Regions from separate parts of the Hungatella sp. genome, predicted to be linked through region 3. Evidence: predicted binding sites of a transcription regulator. Region 3 holds the regulator's gene; each other region holds the start of a gene.

Region 1 (4,200 bases), on a different contig from region 3:
CTGCCATCCTTTTTATGTGGATTGCCTGATTGCTGTGGTGACGCCGATGTTGACAGCAGCGCTGCCGATGGAATCGAACGGCTTAGTGAAGTGCACCGCTTGCGTCGGGCGTAAATGTTTTCGCCTTTGTCAGCATTTTTCCGTTTTCCTGCAGGTAATAGGTCTTTCCGTCAACTGTGAGAAATCCTGTCTGCATAACGCCGGTTTCCGGATTTAAGTAATACCAGTTGCCGTTATCATTTAACCAGCCTTTGTGGAGACTGCCGGTGCTGTCATAGTAATACCAGCTGCCATCCTGGGAAGACCAGCCGCGGGGGGCTGCCGCTTCGCCGGAGCCGTCTGTATTTACCGAATCGGCAAATGCTACGATTTTATATGCAGTATTGGAACCCGTCTGTGTCCAGACAAGACATTTCTTACCTTTCACAAGGTCCTGAAGTGTGACGATATTTCTTGTGAGGTAAGGAAGAATCTGACTGTCGGGATTAACGGTATAGGTGGTACCGTTATCTGCTGAAATGGTACCGGAAACACCGTCACCTGCAACCGTCAAGGTATCAACTGTTATATATTCCGGAACTTTGAAATCGGCCGGAATGCTGCAGAGAATGATCTCTCCGTGAGACATCGGCGGAAGACTTAAGGTCATGGCCGGGCTGATATAGGCGTAGATGGTCTCGCCGTTTTTAAGAGTATCCAGCGCAACGGGATAACCGTTTACTGCGTCTAAAATTCTGGTTTCTTCTGATACATTGATAATTAATTCCTGTCCGGCAAAATCCCCGTCCTGCCGGGAAATGGACAGTCGGCCGTCGCTGGTCTGATTTACCGTTCCATAGATCCGGATGGAAGAAGGAGCCGTACCTGTGTCAGCCTTTGAACGGAAAGCAAATCCAGAGGCGAAGACGGCTGTGACGCATAAAAGTGAGAGAAGCAGACTTCCGGTTAATTTTTTCATTGAAACCTCCATTAAATTAGTTGTGTTTTTCGATTGCTGCCAATTAGATTATAGCAGGTTGGTAGAAAAATGAAAATTAAGAAAGTTTTACAAATACTTACAATGATGGATGGCGTGCTGGGGAGTATGGTATGATAAAATTGTGTGAAAGATGAGAGAAGGAACAGGAGAAAAACGATGCCTAAATTAAGAAAAATGCTTGGTGATGTCAATTCTGCGGAATGTATTGCTCTGATGCGTCTTATTGAAACACAGAATGAAAGAACGCTGGCGGCCTGGGCTGTTGGCTATGCGAAAGATAATTTTCTGGGAATTTATGAGAATGAGTGCCCGGGAAATGTGTGTCTGAGGGATACGATACTGGCATGTGAAGAATATTTAAAAGGAAACGGTAAATTATGTGAGATAAAACCGGTAATTAAGGAAGCGGGGCAGCTTGCCCGGGATCTGGCGGATAATCCGACCGCACAGGCTGCGGCGCGGGCGGTTTCAACATCATGTGCTTCGGTCCATACGCCGACCAGCGCACTGGGATTTCTGTTTTATGGGGCGGCGGCCGCAGCATACAGCCAGGCCGGATTGGAACAAAGTGCTGAGGTTTATGATCAAATAGCTTCCAAAGAGTTGGAAAAAGCCGTAGATTCGCTGAAACAGGTCTGCGTGCCGGATGAAGCACATCCGGTGAAGGTGAAATGGAATTGTTAGGGGGGGCCCGATGCAGAAGATTGTTGCTGTTAAATACAGCCGACAAAGAAAATAATTTCAACGTGGGAATGCCGATTCCTCTTATCTTTTTAATCGGCATTTCCACGTTATTTTTTTCGTGCTGATCCCGCAGGAAAAGGTCTCATATTCATACTCATCACCATCTGATTCATTGCCGCTTGATTCCAAGCCGGAATTCTGTTTATAATAGAATAAAAGCGCTTTTTCGCCCGTGTAATAAGATCAGATTTCGGGTTGGCCATCAGTTTTGCATGTATTGATCTGTTGTATTACAAAAGGTAAAAAAATCAAATATTTTGCGATCACAATCTTGTAATAAACTACATCTTGTGGTATTATCTTTTAGTGACGGCATTAATAACAGTTATTAATACTGATTGCTTGATGAATGAAAAATGACAATTAAACTTTGGAGAATGGCGGTAAAAGAAATGGATATCAGAAAAAGAAACGGTCAGCCGGAATCATACGAGTGCGGGAAGATAAAGAGTGCCATCCTGTGTGCGTTTGCCAGTGTGAATCAGGAGCCTGGCGAGGCGCGGATGGACAGGATCATGGGTCTGGTGAATGAGAAAGTGGACGGTGCGGTGAGGGACGGAAGTCCTCTCAGCGTGGAGCAGATTCAGGACATGGTGGAACAGTCTCTGATGGAAGCCGGCTGCTACGAGGCGCTTAAGAGCTTTATTCTTTATCGGAATGAGCGGAGTAAGGAACGCAGTGTGAGGCAGGATCTGGTCCGGTATTTTAACGATGTTCCTGATATGGAGGCCGTCTTAAAGGAGATTCAGAAAAAATGGACCGGCACGGCGTACCGGCTGGAGCACCTGTTTATGAAATTTTCGGCTTTCTATAAACAGGGGATGACGGAAGCGGAGAAGCTGGCTGCCTTAATCCAGGCCGCTGTGGAGCTTACCACCCAGGAAGCGCCGGACTGGGAGTACATTGCGGCCCGTCTTTTGATGGTCCGCTTCAGAAAGAACTTAAGATCCATGGAGGCGAAGTATCAGATCAGAAGCTTTTACGATAAGCTGTATTTTCTGACAGGGGAACGGCTTTACGGCGACTATATTCTGGAACATTACACCAGGGAGGAGATCGAGACGTGTGAGGGCTTCCTCGACGAAACGCGGGATCAGCTTTTTACGTATTCCGGACTGGAGCTGCTTCTTTCCAGATATGTGATCCGCAGCCGGGAGAATGTTCCGTTAGAGTCCCCGCAGGAGATGTTTCTGGGCATCGCCCTGCATCTGGCCATGCTGGAGAAGAACGACCGGCTGGAATGGGTGAGGCGTTTTTACGATATGCTGAGTACGCTTAAGGTTACCATGGCGACGCCGACCCTTTCCAACGCGAGAAAGCCGTATCATCAGCTTTCCTCCTGTTTTATCGACACGGTGCCGGACAGCCTGGATGGCATTTACCGCAGCATTGACAGCTTTGCCAAGGTTAGCAAGTTCGGCGGTGGTATGGGACTGTATTTCGGCAAGGTCAGGGCAGCAGGAAGTGCAATCCGCGGCTTTAAGGGCGCAGCCGGGGGCGTGATCCGCTGGATCAAGCTGGCCAATGATACCGCGGTGGCGGTAGATCAGCTGGGCGTTCGCCAGGGAGCCGTCGCCGTATATCTGGATGCGTGGCATAAGGACCTTCCGGAATTCCTGGCACTGCGTACTAACAATGGGGACGACCGTATGAAGGCACACGACGTATTTCCGGCGGTCTGTTATCCGAACCTGTTCTGGAAGCTGGCAAAGGAGAATATCGACGCGGACTGGTACCTGATGTGTCCTCATGAGATTCTCACGGTAAAGGGCTATTCGCTGGAAGATTCCTATGGACAGGAATGGGAGGAACGCTATCGGGACTGTGTCGCTGATCACAGGATTCATAAGCGGGTGATTCCGGTAAAAGAACTGGTCCGCCTGATTTTAAAGAGTGCGGTGGAGACGGGAACTCCATTTACCTTTAACCGGGACCTGGTTAATGAGGCAAATCCCAACAGCCATAAGGGCATCATTTACTGCAGCAATCTCTGTACGGAAATTGCACAGAATATGAGTCCGGTGGAACAGATGGAGCAGCGCATCGAAACGGTGGACGGCGAAACGGTGGTGGTGACAGTGACAAAGCCCGGCGATTTCGTGGTATGTAATCTGGCCAGCCTCTCTCTCGGGAAGATCGATGTGACGGACCGGAAAGAGGTTACCGAGCTGACACGGTACGCAGTGCGTGCGCTGGACAATGTCATCGACTTAAACTTTTTCCCGGTTCCATACGCCAAAATCAACAACATGCGGTACCGCCCCATCGGACTGGGGATCAGCGGTTACCACCATATGCTGGCGAAAAACGGAATTTCCTGGGAATCGGAGGAGCATTTGGCATTTACCGACCGGGTGTTTGAATGGATTAATTACGCGGCGATTGAGGCAAGCTGTGACTATGCCGGGGAAAAGGGCCGCTATGAGCTGTTTGAAGGAAGCGACTGGCAGACGGGCGCCTATTTTGAAAAACGGAAC
Region 2 (4,200 bases), on a different contig from region 3:
ATGAAGCACTCTGGACTTGATTTCCTTCGTCTTTCCGGCATTCCAGAAATTCTCGCCCAGGTAACCGCAGGTTCTTCTGGTCACGTTCATCTTGTCCTTGTTCTTATTATGACACTGCGGGCATTCCCACTCCATGTCCTCATTGATGATGATCTCACCGTCGAAGCCGCATTCCTGGCAGTAGTCGGATTTGGTATTGAACTCTGCATACTGGATATTGTCATAGATAAATTTAACCACTTCTTCCATGGCCTCCAGATTCTTGGCCATGTTCGGAACCTCCACATAAGAGATGGCGCCGCCGGAAGAAATCTTCTGGAACTGGCTCTCAAATGTAAACTTGCTGAACGCGTCGATCTTCTCTCTCACGTCCACGTGGTAGGAATTCGTGTAGTAGCCCTTGTCCGTCACATTTTCGATCAGGCCGAAACGCTCTCTGTCGATTCTGGCGAAACGGTAGCAGAGAGACTCAGCCGGAGTTCCGTAAAGGCCGAATCCAAGACCGGTCTCCTCTTTCCAGCACTCAACCGCCTCTTTCATGCGGTTCATAACGCGGAGGGCAAACTCCTCTCCCGCCGGGTCCGTGTGGCTGACCCCTTTCATCAGCTTCGTCATCTCGTAGATACCGATGTATCCTAAAGAAATCGTGGAGTAACCGTCATGAAGCAGCGGATCGATCTTCGCCCCCTTCGGGAGTCTGGCGATCGCTCCGTACTGCCAGTGAATCGGGCTCACATCGGATAATGTTCCTTCCAGTGCCTTATGCCTGCACATAAGCGCCTCGAAACAGATGGCAAGACGTTCGTCTAATAGCTTCCAGAATACCTCCTCGTCGCCCTTTGCCAGGATTCCGATCTGCGGAAGGTTCAGGCTCACAACGCCCTGATTGAAACGGCCTTCAAACTTATATTCCCCATTCTCATCCTTCCATGGAGATAAGAAGCTGCGGCAGCCCATACAGCTGAACACATTGCCCTCATAGTTTTCCTTCATCTTCTTCGCGGAAATATAATCGGGATACATGCGCTTTGAAGAGCAGCGCACCGCAAGCTTCGTGATGTAATCGTATTTTCCGCCCTTTAAGCAGTTATTCTCGTCCAGAACGTAGATGAGCTTTGGAAATGCCGGTGTCACATAGACGCCCGCCTCATTCTTGATCCCTTCCAGTCTCTGGCGCAGAATCTCTTCCACGATCAGCGCGTTCTCATCGATGTACTCATCCTCGTCGTCCAGGCGAAGGAACAGCGTCACAAACGGCGCCTGGCCGTTGGTCGTCATCAGGGTGTTGATCTGATACTGGATCGTCTGAACGCCTGATTTCAGTTCATCTCTCAGACGAATCCGCGCCATCTTCTCCACCGCCTCGTTATCCAGGCTGTCGCCAAACTCTTCCCGGATCTGTCTGTGGAATTTATTGCTGCTCTTCCTTAAATACTTTCCAAGATGTCTCATATCCACGGACTGGCCGCCATACTGGTTGCTGGCCACCGCCGCGATAATCTGGGTCATAACCGTACAGGCCACCTGAAAGCTCTTGGGGCTCTCGATCATCTTCTCGTTCATCACAGTGCCGTTATCCAGCATGTCCGCGATATTGATGAGACAGCAGTTAAAGATCGGCTGAACAAAGTAATCCGCATCATGAAAATGAATCGCTCCCTGTTCATGGGCCATGGAAATGCGTTCCGGCAAAAGCATACGCTTCGTCAAATCCCTGGATACCTCTCCGGCGATGTAATCCCTCTGTGTGGATGCCAGAATCGTATTCTTATTGGAATTTTCCTCCGCCAGCTCCTTGTTTTCATTCCGGATCAGCTTCAGGATCGATTCATCCGTCGTGTTCGCTTTTCTCAGAAGCGCCCTCTGATACCGGTAAATCATATATTTTTTCGAGAGAGTGTACTTGTTCTGCTTAACCAGGCGGCTCTCAATCATATCCTGAATGCTCTCGACATGGACAACATCTTCACATTCTTTCTCCACATCATCCAGAATTCCGTCAATCAATGCCTCCCCGGCGCGTTCCGCCGCGTCCACTTCCGCATTCGCCTTCTGAATAGCCCTTACAATCTTCTCTCTGTCATAATTTACAAATCTGCCGTCACGTTTCTGTACCTTAATCATCGCTGTCTCCTTATTTCCTTTAATCCATATTCTACTTTATAATACTGCTAAAAAATAACACAGCAGCTACCAATTTGCCGTGAAATCTTCTACATTTTGCGTATGTAATTATTTCTTCACCATATATAGTGCTTTTCCATTATACAACAGATATGGCAAAAGTAAAGGCCTTTTTCTCTTTTTCTTTCTCTCTAAAGCCCTGAAAAAACACATCAGCGCTCTCCGCAGGCCGTTTCCGGGACATTAATTTTTTTCTCAGCGGAGTCAGTACACAGCCGAAGAACCAGCGGGCGGTGAAAGGATTGGTCCTTCCGCCGCCCGCCGGTTCTCCGGCATAGCCTCCAGTTTTAACGGATAAAGTTTGTCTTAAGCTTCTGCTCCGCTTCCGGCGTCGTGATTCCTGCCGCCTTACCCGCCTCGATGCAGCGAAGCATCCACGCCATATTCTTCCCCAACGTGCGCATGATCTGCAGCCCCTCCAAATCCTGCTCCACGTCCTCCGGTGAATTGCCGTGAACCATGTTCCAGTACTGGGATGATACGACCGGCATCTGGGAAATCGTGAAGTATTTGTTCAGGGTATCGAGCGTAGCCGTCGTTCCCGCGCGCCGTGCAGAGGCCACCGCAGCAGCCGGCTTGAACGCAAAGCAGCTTCCCGCGTAGAACAGACGGTCCAGGAAGGAATAGAGGGAGCCGTTAGCCGACGCATAGTAGACCGGAGAGCCGACGATCAGTCCATCCGCGTGCTCCATCTTATCCAAAAATGCATTGACCGGATCTCCCTTGAAGACACAGCGGCCCATCGCGGCGCATTTGCCGCATCCGATACATCCATGAACGGCCTGATTGCCGATATGGACGATCTCCGTCTCGATTCCCTCTTTCGTAAGAGCTCCCGCCACTTCCGTGAGAGCACGGTATGTACAGCCCTTTTCGTGAGGGCTTCCGTTTAACAGCAGTACTTTCATCTTAATCCATCCTTTCTTTTTCAACTGAAAATAAGCAGGCCGATGAGATCATCCTTCGTCAGGCTGCCTAACGAGACGGTGCCTTCTGTTATGATCTGTTCCGCCAGATTCTTCTTTGATTCCTGAAGCTTTAAGATATTTTCTTCAATGGTTCCCTTCGTAATCAGCTTAAACACGGTTACCTGCTTTTCCTGGCCGATCCGGTGGGTGCGGTCCGTCGCCTGATTCTGCGCCGCCACGTTCCACCATGGATCGTAATGGATGACCACATCCGCGGCCGTTAAGTTTAATCCCGTTCCTCCGGCTTTCAGGGAGATCAGGAATACCGGCACGCCGTCGTCCTTAAAGGAGTTGACCATGTGAAGGCGCTCTTCCTTGGGTGTCGCACCCGTCAGAATATAATATGCAATCCCCTCTTTTTTCAGCCGCTTTTCGATGATTTCCAGCATCGATGTAAACTGGGAAAAGAGCAGAATCTTATGGCCGCCCTCCACGCCGTTCCGGATCAGATCGATACACGTCTCGAGCTTGGCGGAGCTACCGTTATAGTTGCTGTAGCAGAGATGCGGATCGCAGCAGATCTGGCGCAGCTTCGTCAGCTGAGCCAGGATCTGAATCCTGTCAGAGCCGCCGTCTCCGGCCTGCTCCAGCTGCTGTCTGACCTGCCATGCATTGGCGGTGTACAAATCCTTCTGTTCCTTCTCGAAGCCGGAATAGATAACATTCTCCAGCTTATCGGGAAGTTCCTTCAGCACATCCTTCTTTAAGCGGCGCATGATAAACGGACCGATCATACGGTGCAGCCCCTTTAGACAGGCTTCATCCTGATCCCGCACGATGGGAAGCTCATACTCCTTCTTGAATCTCTGATAGGAAAACAGGAAGCCGGGCATGAGGAAGTCAAATATACTCCACAGCTCGCTGAGCCGGTTTTCAATCGGCGTTCCCGTCAGGGCGAATCTCGTTCTGGCATTCACCGATTTAACCGCCTTCGCGCTCTGGGTCGAGGCGTTCTTGATATACTGTGCCTCGTCGATGATCTGAAAACGGAATTCCTTTTCCTCGTAAAAGGCGATATCCCGCTTCAGCAGATCGTAGGAGGTAACTA
Region 3 (4,200 bases):
TTTTTGGCAGCCTGGGAATCCTGTTTGCGCTGTTGTCCAAAATGGGAGATACGATGGAGGGCTATGCGAAGGCAGGTCTCATTACCTCGATTATCGCGCTGTTTCTGGCGGCCATGGCAATGATATTTCTATTTGGAATGATGAGTTCATCCCTTCTGTCAGGAGGTGCTTTTTAATGAAGACAACGTCAACGGAACTGAAAAAACGTGCGAAGCTTACGCTGTCAGGCAACTATGGAACAGCCGTGGGAGCTATGCTGATTGTGTATGTCCTCCTGATCGTCGTTATGATGATTTTTATCGGTATATCTGCAGTCAGCACACTCTCCTGGATCGGCGAACCCGGCTTCAACCGGGGAGGCTGGATGCGCTCACTGGCAATCGATATGGTGATTTATTTCATCGCGATCCTTTTGGTTTACCTCATAATGGTCGGAATACGAAGGATGTTCTACTATATGTGTACAGGCCAGCCGTATTCACTGGGAGATATGTTGTTTGCCTTTACTCACAGACCTCAAAGATTTTTAGGCGTATACTTTATCAACCTGGTATTTGGTATAATCATTGGAATCCCATATTTTGTGGTAAGCGTTTCCGCCCGTATTACGGGTTATATCCCCATACTGGCAGCGCTTCAGTTTCTGATGTATCTGCTTCAGATAGTCGGAATCGTCGTGTATAGCCTGCATTTTAAAATGGCGGTTTACCTTCTGATGGAAGATCCCGAGCGGACGGTGATCAGCTGCTTCCGGGAGAGCGCGGCGCTCATGAAAGGGAACAAGGGCCGCCTGTTTTATCTGGGAATCAGCCTGATCGGGATGTATTTGCTGGGGTTCGGATCGTTTGGAATCGGGTTTTTGTGGATTTTACCGTATATAGAGACGACCATGATTCACTTCTATCTCGATATGAGCGATGGATCGCGCCGGGAAGAAGCATATGATTACGAGGAACCGGTTTATGACGGCAGAAGCTGTGACGGCCTTTATGGAAATGTACCGGAGTAATAATTTGTATCACACATAGGAAATGCGCATAGAATACACTAAGGAATATAGAAGGTGCAGGCTATGCGCATTTCAGATCTTAAACAAAAAGAAGTGATTAACATCTGCGACTGCAAACGCCTTGGTTATGTGGGCGACGTGGATTTTGATATGGATACGGGCTGTCTTCTGGCGATCATCGTTCCCGGGCCGGGCTGCTTCTGTGGATTTCTGGTCAGAGAAAAAGAGTACATCATTCCCTTCTGTGACATCTGTCAGGTGGGGAGAGATATTATCCTGGTGAAAGTAGATCTGGAAAAAGCTGAGGAAAAATGCAAGATATAGTGTAATATGTGCTTGCGAATCTACGGATTGTGGGGTATGATATACATAATTAAAAAGTAACGGATCCGGAGCCGCGAAAAACTGTGTATTCTTTTTTTCGCGGTTTTGGGTCCTGCACAAAAAACAGTGGGATTTCTCATTTCTGAAAAGAAGGTAAGAGAAATCGCCCAACAGGAGGATAGCGACGTGAAATGTCCATTTTGTAATGAAGCAGATACAAAGGTCATTGATTCAAGACCGGCGGATGACAACAGCTCCATCAGGCGCCGCAGGCAGTGTGAGAAATGCGGAAAGAGATTTACAACGTATGAAAAACTGGAGACTCTCCCGCTGATGGTTATTAAGAAGGACGAGTCCAGAGAAGTCTATGAACGTTCCAAGCTGGAAAAAGGAATCCTTCATTCCTGCCACAAGCGTCCCGTTTCTTCCCAGCAGATTGATTCCATGGTGGACGAGATCGAGACACAGATATTCAATATGGAAGAGAAGGAAGTCTCCAGCTCCGCGATCGGAGAGCTTGTTATGAAAAAGCTGCAGGAGGTCGATGAGGTCGCATATGTCCGTTTCGCCTCCGTATATCGTGAGTTCAAGGACGTGAATACGTTCATGGAAGAGATCGGAAAATTATTGAAAAAGTAGGAAGATGTATGTTTAACAGATTTTATCCGGATGAAGACGTGGCCTCTGCGTATGACATTCCGTATGACGCCCTTTATAAAAAGGGAATCAGAGGCGTAATCTTTGATGTAGACAACACCCTGGTGCCCCATGACGCGCCGGCGGATGAGAGAGCGAAGCGCTTGTTTTCTCATCTGCGGGCGCTTGGCATGGACACCTGCCTGCTTTCCAATAACAAAGAGCCGCGGGTGGCAGCTTTTGCAGAAGCTGTCGGCGGCTCTAACTATATCTATAAGGGCGGAAAGCCGGGCGTGAAGAATTATAAGAAGGCGATGGAGCTCATGGGGACGAGCTTAAACAGCACGATATTCGTGGGAGATCAGCTGTTTACCGACGTCTACGGGGCCAAACGGACGGGAATCAGGAGCTTTCTGGTGAAGCCGATCAATCCGAAGGAAGAGATTCAGATCGTATTAAAACGGTATCCGGAGGCACTTATCTTATTTTTTTATCGCAGGGACAAAAAGAGGAGACAGTATGATAAGCGGAAAAAGTAAAGTATGCGGAGTCATGGCGTATCCGGTGGAGCACTCCATGTCACCGCTCATGCATAATTATTACTCGGAAAAGACAGGAACAGATCTCGTCTATGTACCGCTTAAGGTGGAGCCGGGACGTGTGGAGGAAGCGGTAAAAGGAGCCTACGCCCTTAATTTTACCGGCATGAACGTCACGGTTCCTCACAAGCAGGAGGTCATGAAATACCTGGTGGATATCGACGAGGACGCAAAAGCCATCGGTGCCGTCAACACGCTGGTGCGGACAGACGGCGGCTACAAGGGCTATAACACGGACGCGGCAGGACTGAAACGAGCCATGACGGAGGCGGGAATCGAAATCCGGGACCGCACCTGCATCCTGTTCGGAGCGGGCGGCGCGGCCAGGGCGGCAGCCTGCGTGCTGGCGAAGGAAGGCGCGTCTGTGATTTATGTTCTGAACCGGAGTTTGGAAAAGGCGGAGGCCCTTTCTGAGATCGTCAATGAGCGGTTCGGCCGCAGAGTCATGCTTCCCATGGCCCTGGACGATTACGGAAGGCTGGAGTGCAGCTCCTGCCTGGCGGTTCAGACCACCAGCGTAGGGATGCATCCGAACGTGGATCACGCCCCGGTGGAGGATGCGGAATTCTATAAAAAGATCGATACGGCGGTAGACATTGTGTATACGCCGATGGAGACGAAATTTATGAAATACGTTCGGGCAGCCGGCGGCAAGGCCGTGGGAGGGCTCGATATGCTGATTTACCAGGGCGTTATCGCCTACGAGCTGTGGAATCCGGAGACCGTGTTTACCAGAGAGATGATCGACGGTGCGAGAGTGCTGATGCGGGAAGAACTGGAGGCGGCGCGATGAAGAACGTGATTTTGATCGGCTTCATGGGGGCCGGTAAGACAACGGTCGGGGAACGGTACGCAAAGAAGCACGGTCTCCCTATGGTGGATACTGACTGGCTGATCGAAGAGCGGGCAGGCATGACGATATCGGAGATATTTGCGCAGAAGGGCGAGGACGAGTTTCGTAGGACGGAGACGGCGGTTCTCCAGACGCTTCTTTCCGATACACAGGAAAAGGTCATTTCCGTCGGAGGCGGGCTTCCCCTGCGGGAAGAAAACAGAAGGCTGCTGAAACAGCTTGGGACCGTGATTTATCTGGAGGTGAATCCGGATACCGTGCTGAAACGGCTGAAGGGAGATACGACAAGGCCGCTGCTTCAGGGCGGAGACGTGACGCGGCGTGTGGAAGAGCTGATCGCGGCCCGTGGCCCCATATACCGGGAGGCTGCCGGACTGATTGTGGATGTGAATGGACGGAGTGTCGGTGAGATTGTGACGGAGCTGGAAGAAAGGATGGGATTTGAATGAAGCTGCTTCTTTTAAATGGACCGAATTTAAATTTTCTTGGAATCAGGGAAAAAGGTGTATACGGCACTGAGGATTACGGATATCTTGTCCGTATGATGAAAGAGAAGGCGGAGAGAGAAGGACATGAACTGGATATTTACCAGAGTAACTTCGAGGGCGGCTTAATCGATAAGATCCAGGAAGCGTATTATAACGGAACGGAAGGCATTATCATCAATCCGGGCGCGTTTACCCATTACAGCTACGCGTTGAGAGATGCCCTTTCCTCGGTGGAGATTCCGAAGGTGGAGGTACATATTTCCAACGTGCATAAAAGGGAAGAATTCAGGC
Region 4 (4,200 bases), on a different contig from region 3:
GGATAAGGAGCGGCCGGAATATTTGAACATGCGCTGCGTCTCCAAAGCGCAGACAGGAGACTTAAGCGGGGCGCTGGACGATTATAAGCGTGCAGCCGAACTGGATACGGAGAAAAACGCTCCAGGCAGGGCGGAGGCGATTCTCGCGGCCGGAGCGGCGCTGGAGAACCAGGGAGCATCCGCCGAGGCCATGACGCTCTATGAGAGCGCCCAGGCGGAAGGAATCGAAAATGCCGAGCTGTACAACCGGATGGGCCTCTGCAAATTCGGGGAAAAGGATTATGAGACGGCTATTACCTATTTCGCCCAGGGATTATTAAAGCCGGACGCCGCCTCGGTGCCGGACCTGATCTACAATCAGGCGGTTGCATACGAGTACAAGGGAGACTTTGACAAGGCGCGGGAGCTGATGGAGCAGTATGTGGCAGGAAACAGCTCAGACGAAGAAGCCGCGCGGGAACTGGAGTTTTTAAAAAGCAGATAAGCTGCTGTGTCATTTTGAGTGGTACAGGAACCCAAAATGAGGATTGAAATAAAGACAAGGTAATGGATTAGGAGATCAATGGCTGATTTAGTGGAGTTAAAGGAAATCGAAGAGCGGGTCATTCTGGTGGCCGTGAGCACGGAAGAGGAAAGCCTGGCAGCAGCCTCCTTAGAGGAACTGGAGGAGCTTGTGGAGACGGCGGGAGCCGTCACGGTGGACAAGATCATCCAGAACCGGGAACGGATTCATCCGGGGACGTATCTGGGCAAGGGAAAGATCGAAGAGGTGAAGGAGCGCGTCTGGGAGCTGAATGCCACTGGCATTGTCTGCGATGACGAGCTGTCGCCCGCACAGCTTCGGAATCTGGAGGATGCACTGGATACGAAGGTGATGGACCGTACCATGGTAATTCTCGACATTTTCGCTTCCAGGGCGACAACCAGGGAAGGTAAGATCCAGGTGGAGCTGGCCCAGTTGAAGTACCGGGCGGCCAGACTGGTGGGACTGAGAAATTCGCTCTCCCGTCTGGGCGGCGGAATCGGAACGAGAGGTCCCGGCGAGAAGAAGCTGGAGGTGGACCGTCGTCTGATTCACGACCGGATCGGCCAGCTGAAAGCGGAACTGGAGGATGTGAAGCGCCACAGGGACGTGGCCAGGCAGCAGCGGACAAGGAACCATACTCCGGTGGCAGCCATTGTGGGTTACACCAACGCGGGAAAGTCCACGCTGCTCAACACGCTTACGGACGCCGGAATTCTGGCGGAGGACAAACTCTTTGCCACGCTGGACCCGACAACGAGAAACTTAGAGCTTCCCGGCGGGGAGCAGATTCTTCTGACTGACACGGTCGGATTTATACGGAAGCTGCCCCATAATCTGATCGAGGCGTTTAAGAGCACACTGGAGGAGGCAAAGTACTCGGACATCATTCTTCATGTGGTGGACTGCTCCAATCCCCAGATGGATATGCAGATGTATGTGGTCTATGAGACGCTGAAGGATTTGGGCGTTCACGACAAGGAAGTGATCACAGTCTTTAATAAGATAGACGCGGCAGGTGAGATGAGGATTCCCCGCGACTTATCTTCCGATTACCAGGTGAAGATTTCGGCAAAGACCGGGGAGGGACTGGACGAGCTCCTGAATCTGCTGGAGAGTATTTTGAGGAGCAGGAAAGTATTCCTGGAGCGGATATACCCCTATCAGGATGCCGGAAAGATACAGCTGATCCGGAAATACGGCCAGCTTCTGAAGGAAGAGTACCGGGACGACGGTATTTTTGTCAGCGCCTATGTGCCTGCGGAGATGTATGCAAACCTGATTTAAAATGGCAAAAAGCATAAATGTACGGCTGCGGAGCACACCGGTCGAATTGGTGGTTGAGAAACTGTGTAAGGTGTGCTATACTGACAGACAGTCCGCAGTTTTGCGATAAGTGACTCGAAGCTTATAAGAAAACATAATAAGACACAATATATGGTTTTAATGTTTTTTGCGAAACCAGATATTGTGTTTTTGTTTCTCTTCTGCTATAATAAACAATGCACCGGTTAAGGCGGTGTCAGGGTTGTAAAAGGAAAGGAGTCAGGTATAAATGATATCAGTATTGAAAAGAGATGGGGAGGTCGCTGAATTCAGTCTGAATAAGATAACGGAAGCGATAAAGAAGGCATTTAAGGCTACAAAGAAGGATTTTAATAATGAGATTCTGGAGCTGTTGTCCCTCCGTGTTACGGCGGACTTTCAGGAAAAGATGAGAGACGGCCAGGTAACGGTTGAGCAGATTCAGGACAGCGTTGAGCACGTCCTGGAGCAGACCGGTTACACGGATGTGGCAAAGGCCTATATTTTATACAGAAAACAGAGAGAAAAAATCCGTAACATGAAGAATACCATCCTGGACTATAAGGATGTGGTGAACAGCTATGTGAAGGTGGAGGACTGGCGTGTCAAGGAGAACTCGACCGTTACCTATTCCGTAGGCGGCCTGATCTTAAGCAATTCCGGTGCGGTTACGGCAAATTACTGGCTGTCCGAGATATACGATCAGGAGATCGCGGATGCCCACAGGAATGCGGATATCCATATCCACGATTTGTCCATGCTGACAGGCTACTGCGCGGGCTGGTCCTTAAAGCAGCTTCTCATGGAAGGTCTGGGCGGCATTCCGGGCAAGATCACATCATCCCCTGCAAAGCATTTATCCGTGCTCTGCAACCAGATGGTCAACTTTTTAGGCATAATGCAGAATGAATGGGCAGGCGCTCAGGCATTTTCCTCTTTCGATACCTACCTTGCTCCTTTTGTAAAGATAGATAACTTAACCTACCCGGAGGTGAAGAAGTGCATCGAGTCCTTCATCTACGGCGTTAATACGCCAAGCCGCTGGGGTACTCAGGCGCCGTTCTCCAACATCACGCTGGACTGGACCGTGCCGGGCGATATGGCAGAGCTTCCGGCTATTGTAGGCGGTAAGGAAGCGGACTTCAAGTACAAAGACTGTAAGACAGAGATGGATATGATCAACAAGGCCTTCATCGAGACGATGATCGAGGGAGACGCCAACGGACGCGGATTCCAGTATCCGATCCCGACCTATTCCATCACCAAGGACTTTGACTGGTCCGATACCGAGAACAACAGACTGCTGTTCGAGATGACCTCCAAGTACGGTACGCCTTACTTCTCCAATTACATAAACAGCGATATGGAACCCAGCGATGTCAGAAGTATGTGCTGCCGTCTGCGCCTCGATCTCCGTGAGCTGCGCAGAAAGACGGGCGGGTTCTTCGGATCAGGCGAAAGTACCGGATCGGTGGGCGTCGTAACCATCAATATGCCGAGAATCGCTTACCTGGCAAAGGACGAGGCTGATTTCTACAGCCGTTTGGACCATATGATGGACGTTTCCGCAAGGTCCTTAAAGACGAAGCGGGAAGTGATCACCAAGCTGTTGAACCAGGGACTGTACCCTTATACCAGGAGATATCTGGGAACCTTTGAAAACCATTTCTCCACCATCGGCTTAATCGGTATGAACGAGGTTGGCCTCAATGCCAGATGGCTGGGCGAAGACATGACAAGTGTACAGACACAGGAATTTACAAAGAACGTATTAAACCATATGAGAGAGCGCCTTTCCGATTATCAGGAGAAATACGGCGACTTATACAATCTGGAGGCCACACCGGCGGAGTCCACGACCTACCGTCTGGCCAAGCATGACAGGAAGAGATATCCGGATATTAAGACGGCCGGAGCCGAAGGGGATACGCCTTACTACACCAACAGCTCTCATCTGCCTGTCGATTATACGGCGGATATATTCGATGCTCTGGATATTCAGGATGAGCTGCAGACCTTATACACCTCGGGAACTGTATTCCATGCCTTCCTGGGCGAGAAGCTTCCTGACTGGGCGGCCGCGGCGAGACTGGTGCACACCATTGCGGAGAACTACAAGCTTCCGTATTACACGCTGTCACCGACGTATTCCATCTGTGCAGAGCATGGCTATCTGATCGGCGAACACAGCGTCTGCCCGATCTGCGGAAAGCGCGCTGAGATCTACAGCCGTATCACCGGCTACTACAGACCGGTACAGAACTGGAACGAGGGCAAGACGCAGGAATACAAGAACCGTACCACCTACGACATCACCGGATCGGTACTGAAGAAGGGAAACAAGAGTGCGGAGACGGTGAAGGAAGCCGTTC

What was found. Region 3 encodes NrdR, which represses ribonucleotide reductase genes. Its sites were predicted from a motif close to CACAANATNTTGTG; they were not measured.
Region 1: a site for NrdR is predicted at 2,003-2,016, ahead of ACLTD4_RS14480 (ribonucleoside-diphosphate reductase subunit alpha). Genes of this name have one in related genera too.
Region 2: a site for NrdR is predicted at 2,242-2,255, ahead of nrdD (anaerobic ribonucleoside-triphosphate reductase). Genes of this name have one in related genera too.
Region 4: a site for NrdR is predicted at 1,983-1,996, ahead of ACLTD4_RS29525 (ribonucleoside triphosphate reductase). Genes of this name have one in related genera too.

The regions. Positions count from the first base shown of each region.
Region 1 is NZ_JBKVCZ010000041.1:13,071-17,270, reverse strand. It holds gene ACLTD4_RS14490 (hypothetical protein) at 83-958, opposite strand; gene ACLTD4_RS14485 (putative immunity protein) at 1,136-1,663, shown strand; gene ACLTD4_RS14480 (ribonucleoside-diphosphate reductase subunit alpha) at 2,116-4,200, shown strand, end outside.
Region 2 is NZ_JBKVCZ010000102.1:634-4,833, reverse strand. It holds gene nrdD (anaerobic ribonucleoside-triphosphate reductase) at 1-2,124, opposite strand, end outside; gene ACLTD4_RS24265 (flavodoxin family protein) at 2,472-3,092, opposite strand; partial or broken gene ACLTD4_RS24260 (SNF2-related protein) at 3,113-4,200, opposite strand, start outside.
Region 3 is NZ_JBKVCZ010000216.1:18-4,217, forward strand. It holds partial or broken gene ACLTD4_RS32305 (hypothetical protein) at 1-176, shown strand, start outside; gene ACLTD4_RS32310 (DUF975 family protein) at 176-1,009, shown strand; gene ACLTD4_RS32315 (PRC-barrel domain-containing protein) at 1,073-1,333, shown strand; gene nrdR (transcriptional regulator NrdR) at 1,520-1,972, shown strand; gene ACLTD4_RS32325 (YqeG family HAD IIIA-type phosphatase) at 1,981-2,508, shown strand; gene aroE (shikimate dehydrogenase) at 2,489-3,361, shown strand; gene ACLTD4_RS32335 (shikimate kinase) at 3,358-3,870, shown strand; gene aroQ (type II 3-dehydroquinate dehydratase) at 3,867-4,200, shown strand, end outside.
Region 4 is NZ_JBKVCZ010000162.1:950-5,149, reverse strand. It holds gene ACLTD4_RS29535 (tetratricopeptide repeat protein) at 1-484, shown strand, start outside; gene hflX (GTPase HflX) at 563-1,810, shown strand; gene ACLTD4_RS29525 (ribonucleoside triphosphate reductase) at 2,079-4,200, shown strand, end outside.